One region of the Actinokineospora sp. UTMC 2448 genome, then DNA from elsewhere that is predicted to be linked to it. Evidence: riboswitches for the same ligand, from Rfam matches in the RefSeq annotation. Region 1 holds a riboswitch; the other holds the start of a gene.

What was found. A riboswitch is a leader RNA that binds a small molecule or an ion and turns the genes downstream of it on or off. The one in region 1 is predicted to bind glycine.
Region 2: another riboswitch for glycine. It lies ahead of gcvP (aminomethyl-transferring glycine dehydrogenase); the one in region 1 lies ahead of gcvT (glycine cleavage system aminomethyltransferase GcvT).

The regions. Positions count from the first base shown of each region.
Region 1 covers NZ_CP031087.1:5,001,592-5,004,991, forward strand. Annotated here, with positions in the region: gene glyA (serine hydroxymethyltransferase) at 1-417, opposite strand, end outside; gene gcvH (glycine cleavage system protein GcvH) at 420-800, opposite strand; gene gcvT (glycine cleavage system aminomethyltransferase GcvT) at 821-1,897, opposite strand; glycine riboswitch at 2,153-2,244, opposite strand; gene Actkin_RS22660 (energy-coupling factor ABC transporter ATP-binding protein) at 2,279-3,001, opposite strand; gene cbiQ (cobalt ECF transporter T component CbiQ) at 2,998-3,400, opposite strand, start outside.
Region 2 covers NZ_CP031087.1:4,454,128-4,457,527, reverse strand. Annotated here, with positions in the region: gene Actkin_RS20270 (MerR family transcriptional regulator) at 327-872, shown strand; glycine riboswitch at 947-1,050, shown strand; gene gcvP (aminomethyl-transferring glycine dehydrogenase) at 1,227-3,400, shown strand, end outside.

The sequences.
Region 1 (3,400 bases):
GAGCTTGCCCGAGAAATTGATCTTCATGCCGTGCGTCAGGTGCCCGCCGTGGGCCAGGTCGAGGCCCAGGATGGTGTCGCCCGGCTTCAGCACCGCCATCATCGCCGCGGCGTTGGCCTGCGCGCCCGAGTGCGGCTGGACGTTGGCGTGCTCGGCGCCGAAGAGCGCCTTGACCCGCTCGATCGCCAGCGTCTCCACGACGTCGACGTGCTCGCAGCCGCCGTAGTAGCGGCGGCCCGGGTAGCCCTCGGCGTACTTGTTGGTCAGCACCGACCCCTGGGCCTCCAGCACGCCCAGCGGCGCGAAGTTCTCCGAGGCGATCATCTCCAGGGTGTTCTGCTGCCGACGCAGTTCGGCGTCGACCGCCGCGGCGACCTCGGGGTCGACCGTGGCGAGGTCGGCGGAGAAGGAGGTCATGTCTAGCCCTCTTCCTTGGTCAGCTCGGCGTAGCGCTCGGCGTCGAGCAGCTCCAGGTCGCCCGCGACGCGGAACCGGAACAGCCAGCCGTCGCCGAACGGGTCGGTGTTGACCAGCTCGGGGCTGTCGACGACGGCCTCGTTGATCTCGACGACCTCGCCGTCGGCGGGCGCGTACAGCTCGCTGACCGACTTGGTGGATTCGATCTCACCGCACGGCTGACCGGCCGTGAGGTTGTCGCCGACCGCGGGCAGCTGCACGTACACCACATCACCGAGCGCGTTGGCGGCGTATGCGGTGATGCCAACGGTAGCCGCCGCCGGGTCGGCGGCGTCGACCCACTCGTGCTCCTCCGTGTAGGACAGGTTCTGCGGGTTGCTCATGTCGGTGTCGACTCTCCTGGTCAGGCGGGACGCTGGTAGAAGGGCAGGGCCACGACCTCGACGGGGGCCTTCGCGCCCCGGATGTCGACGGTCAACGCCGTCCCCGGAGCGCTCAGCGCGGCGGGGACGTAGGCCATCGCGATCGGGTGCCCGAGGGTCGGCGAGAGCGCGCCGCTGGTGACAGTACCGACCTGGGCGGAATCGGCGTCGAGCACGGAGTACCCGTGTCGGGGGGCGCGCCTGCCCTCCCCGCGCAGGCCGACGAGCGCCCGGTCGGTCTCCTGGCGCCTCTCCAGCGCCGCGCGGCCGACGAACTCGGGCTTCTCGAACTTGACGACGCGGCCGAGACCGGCGTCGAACGGGGTCAGCTCGGCGGTGAGCTCGTTGCCGTAGAGCGGCATCCCGGCCTCGAGGCGCAGGGTGTCGCGGCAGGCCAGCCCGGCCGGGGTCGCGCCGCGCTCGGCGCAGGCTGCCCAGATCTCGGGCGCCTGCGCGGCCGTGGCGTAGATCTCGAAGCCGTCCTCGCCGGTGTAGCCGGTGCGGGCGAGCAGGACGTCGTGGCCCGCGGCGGTGGCGGGCATGCTCGCGTAATACTTCAGCCCGTCCAGCGTGGCGCCGGTCACCGCGGCGACGATCTCCGCCGACGTCGGGCCCTGCACGGCGATGAGCGCGTACTCCGCGGAGCGGTCGGTGACGGTGGCGTCGAAGTCGGCCGCCCGCTCGGTCAGCGCGGCGACGACGGTGGCCGCGTTGGAGGCGTTGGCGACGACCATGTACTCCTCGTCGGCCAGCCGGTAGACGACCAGGTCGTCCAGCACGCCGCCGTCCTCCGCGCAGAGCATCGTGTAGCGGGCCCTGCCGGGCTTGACCTTCGACAGCGTTCCGACCAGGGCGAAGTCCAGCGCCGCTGCGGCCTGCGGGCCGGTGACGGCGATCTCGCCCATGTGGCTGAGGTCGAACAGCCCGGACGCGGTCCGCACGGCCTTGTGCTCGGCCAGCTCGCTGCCGTACCGCAGGGGCATGGACCAGCCTGCGAAGTCGGTGAACGACGCGCCCAGCGACTGGTGGACCTCGTGCAGCGGGGAGGGTGTGCTCATGGCCTGGCTGGCTCCTTCGGCGCGCGGGAATCGAGACGGCAGCGTGCCACGGCGGACAGGCTGCCGCTGGGTGATGGGAGACGCGGCGAAGGCGGGCGGACTTCGGGCACCAGAGCTCCTGCGGTTCGACGGGTCGGGAGGACCCGCTTCGGTGGCGGAACTCCCCCTCTGTCATCGGCACCTGAGAGCTTCGCCGTCGAGACGGCTTGCACCGTGGGTGAGGCGCTGACCGCGCGCCTGCTTTCCAGAGTGGCCTGGCCTGGGACGGTAGCTTTACCTGAGAGATTCCGGGGAGTTTGCTCCTTCGGTGCCCCGCTCGCTGGCGGAGGCTCTCCCGTCCTGGCTCGTTGCGGCCCTATATGCGGTTGTGCAGGGCAGACACTAGTCCAGGCGGAACCCGAACGGAAGTTCCAACCGGTGCGCGGCCAGCAGCTCGGTGTCGGCGAGCAGGTCGCGGGTGGGTCCGTCGGCCACGACGACGCCGTTGTCGATCAGGACCGAGCGCGGGCACAGCTGCAGGGCGTAGGGCAGGTCGTGGGTGACCATGAGCAGGGTGCGGTCCAGGCCGAGCAGCACCTCGGCGAGCTCGCGGCGGGCCACCGGCTCGAGGTTGGCGCTGGGCTCGTCGAGCACCAGGATCTCCGGGTCGCAGGCCAGGACCGTGGCGAGCGCCACGCGCCTGCGCTGGCCGCCGGAGAGGTGCAGCGGCGAGCGGTCGGCGTGCTCGGTCATCCCGACGGCCGCCAGCGCCTGGTCGACACGCTCGGGGGGCAGGCCGAAGTTGGCCGGGCCGAAGGCGACGTCCTCCCGGACGGTGGGCATGAACAGCTGGTCGTCGGGGTCCTGGAAGACGATGCCGACGCGGCGGCGGATCTCCTTGAGGTTCGGCTTGGCCACCGCCAGCCCGCCGACCTCGACGCGGCCCGCGCCGGGCGTGTGGACGCCGTTGAGGTGCAGGACCAGGGTCGTCTTGCCCGCGCCGTTGGGGCCGAGCAGGGCCACCCGCTCGCCCCGGTCGACGCGCAGGTTGACGCCGAAGAGTGCCTGGTGCCCGTCGGGGTAGGCGTAGGCGAGGCCGTCGACCAGCAGGGCCGGTGGTGTCACAGCGTGCCGACCAGGACGACGGCCGCGGTCGCGGCCGGGACCAGCCCGGACAGCCAGGACAGCGGCCGGGCCGGACCGCCCGCGTCGGGCAGCGCGCCCGCGTAGCCGCGCGACACCATCGCCAGATGCACCCGTTCGCCCCTCTCGTAGCTGCGCAGGAACAGTGTGCCGATGCCGCGCGCGGTCGCGCCGACCTGCCACAGGAAGCGGGGGTCGTGGCCGCGGCTGATGCGGGCCAGCCGCATCCGGCGGGCCTCGGCGACGATGACCTCCAGGTACCGCAGCATGAGCGTGGCGATGGTCACGACCACCGACGGCGTGCGCAGCCGCTGCAGGCCGACGACCAGGTCGCGCGGCGTGGTCGTGGCCGCGAGGGTCAGCGAGGCGAGGACGCCGATG
Region 2 (3,400 bases), 550 kb from region 1:
TCGCCTTGGTGTCGTCGCCTTGGTGTCGTCGCCGTGGGGTTGTCGCGTTGGTGACACCGGGTTACGGCTGTGCGTGGTGGTCCTGAGGGCGGTGGGGTGGGATAACCCATCTCTCACCTTGCGGTTCGTTCGCCCTCCGCGCGTCGCGTTGACCCCCGGGCGGGGGCGTCTTACCGTCGGAGACGAGCCGATTCGCGCCGGTGTGCGAGCCCACCGGCGCGAGTGGCGCGGCCGAGGCGTTCCCACCTAGCGGAACGGAAGCGGTCTCGTTCGCCGGTCGACAGGCCGGTCGAGGGGAGGCAGGCGTGTTGGAGCACGGTTCCGCTATGGGGGAGCACGCGGACGACGCGGAGCAGGGCGAGCTGTTCCCCGACTCCTCGCTCCCGGACGAGCTGGTCGGCTACCGCGGCCCGGCAGCGTGCCAGATCGCGGGCATCACCTACCGCCAGCTCGACTACTGGGCGCGCACCGACCTGGTCGTGCCCACCATCCGCAGCGCCCACGGGTCCGGGTCGCAGCGCCTCTACTCGTTCAAGGACGTGCTGGTCCTCAAGGTGGTCAAGCGGCTGCTCGACACCGGCGTGTCCCTGCAGAACATCCGCGTCGCCGTCGACCACCTGCGCCGCAGGGGCGTGCGCGACCTGGCCAGGATCACCCTGTTCAGCGACGGCACCACGGTCTACGAGTGCACCTCGCCCGAGGAGGTCGTCGACCTGCTGCGCGGCGGCCAGGGCGTCTTCGGCATCGCCGTCAGCGGCGCGATCCGGGAGATCACCGGCACCATCCACGAGTTCCCCGCCGAGCGCGTCGACGGCGCCGTCATCACCGACGACGAACTCACCCAGCGCAGAAAGGCGCGATCCGCCGGGTGACCGCGGTGTGACGCCCGCCACCGCCACCGGTGGACCGGGATGTCATCCGATTAGGGCTAGACTCAGCGCGTCGCCGATCCCGCGCGGGAGAGTCCGACCGGCCCCACCAGGTCAGGTCGGCGCCGAAGGAGCAAATCCTCCCCGGAACCTCTCAGGCACCCAGGACCGCATGGGGGAGACACCTCTGGAAAGCGGGCTGCCCGGGTACCCCCGGTCGAGCCCCGCCGAAGGTGCAAGTCCGCCGCGGCGGACGAAGCTCTCAGGCGCCCGGTCGGGCACGGACAGAGGGGGAGGGCCGACGGAACACCCGTACCGTCGGCCCGACCCGGACGCCCCGCCTGAGGAGCTTTGCCGATGAGCGACCGCATCCCCCTCGCCGCGCTGGAGCACGGCACCCCCTTCGCCGACCGCCACATCGGCCCGCGGCCCGCCGAGCTGGCCCGCATCCTCGACACCGTCGGCGCCGGATCGCTGGACGAGCTCGCCGAGCACGCCGTGCCCGCCGCCATCCGCGAGGACGGCCTGCGCCTCGACCTGCCCGCGCCCGCCACCGAGGCCGAGGCGCTGGCCGAGCTGCGCGCCCTCGCCGAGAGCAACCGCACGCTGCACCCGATGATCGGGCTGGGGTACTACGGCACGGTCACCCCGCCGGTCATCCGCCGCAACGTGCTGGAGAGCCCGGCCTGGTACACCGCGTACACGCCGTACCAGCCGGAGATCAGCCAGGGCAGGCTGGAGGCCCTGCTCAACTTCCAGACGATGGTCGCCGAGCTGGTCGGCCTGCCCACCGCGAACGCGTCCATGCTGGACGAGTCGACCGCGGCGGCCGAGGCCATGACCCTGCTGCGCCGGGGCGGACGGTCCAAGTCGAACCGGTTCGTCGTCGACGCCGACACCTTCCCGCAGACCATCGCCGTGGTCGAGACCCGCGCCGAGCCGCTGGGCATCGAGATCGTCGTCGCCGACCTGGCCGAGGGCCTGCCCGATGGCGACTTCTTCGGCGTCCTGCTGTCCTACCCGGGCGCGTCCGGCGCGGTCGTCGACCACGCGGCCCTCATCGCCGACGCGCACGCCCGCGGCGCGAAGGTGGCCGTCACCGCCGACCTGCTCGCCCTGACCGTGCTGCGCGCGCCCGGCGAGATCGGCGCGGACGTCGTCGTCGGCACCACCCAGCGCTTCGGCGTGCCCATGGGCTTCGGCGGCCCGCACGCCGGGTACATGGCCGTCGCCGCGGGCCTGGAGCGCCAGCTCCCCGGCCGCCTGGTGGGCGTGTCCACCGACGCCGACGGCAACCTCGCCTACCGCCTGGCCCTGCAGACCCGCGAGCAGCACATCCGCCGCGAGAAGGCCACGTCCAACATCTGCACCGCGCAGGTCCTGCTGGCCGTCGTCGCCTCGATGTACGCCGTCTACCACGGCCCGGACGGCCTCAAGGCCATCGCGACCCGGGTGCACCGCATGGCCGCCGTCCTGGCCGCCGGGCTGCGCGCGGGCGGCGTCGAGATCGTCCACGACGGCTTCTTCGACACCGTCGTCGCCCGGGTCCCCGGCAGGGCGGCCGACGTCGTGGCCCGCGCCCGCGAGCTGGAGGTCAACCTGCGGCAGGTGGACGCCGACCACGTCGGCATCGCCACCGGCGAGACCACCACGCGCGCCCACCTGGCCGCGGTGTGGAAGGCGTTCGGGGTGGACGCCGACGCAGACGCCCTCGACGCGGGCACCGGCGACGCGCTCCCGCAGGGCCTGCTGCGCACGTCCGCGTACCTGACGCACCCGGTGTTCTCCACGCACCACTCGGAGACCTCGCTGCTGCGCTACCTGCGCGCGCTCTCGGACAAGGACGTCGCGCTGGATCGCAGCATGATCCCGCTGGGCTCGTGCACGATGAAGCTCAACGCCACCGCCGAGATGGAGCCCATCACCTGGCCGGGCTTCGCCGAGCTGCACCCGTTCGCGCCCGTCGAGGACGCCCAGGGCATCCTGCGCGTCATCGCCGACCTGGAGGCCTGGCTGGCCGCCGTCACCGGCTACGACGCGGTGAGCATCCAGCCCAACGCGGGCAGCCAGGGCGAGTTCGCCGGCCTGCTGGCCATCCGCGCCTACCACCGCAGCCAGGGCCACGGTGAGCGCGACGTCTGCCTGATCCCGTCCAGCGCGCACGGCACCAACGCCGCCAGCGCGGTCATGGCGGGCATGCGGGTCGTCGTCGTCAAGTGCGACGACGCGGGCAACATCGACATGGACCACCTGCGGTCCACCATCGACGCCCACCGCGACGACCTCGCCGCGATCATGATCACCTACCCGTCGACGCACGGGGTGTACGAGGACACCGTCCGCGAGGTCTGCGGGCTGGTCCACGACGCGGGCGGCCAGGTCTACGTCGACGGGGCCAACCTCAACGCCCTCATCGGCCTCGCCCGCTACGGCAAGTTCGGGTCGGACGTCTCGCACCTGAACCTGCACAAGACCTTCTGCATCCCGCACGGCGGCGGCGGCCCCGGCGTGGGCCCGATCGGCGTCCGCGC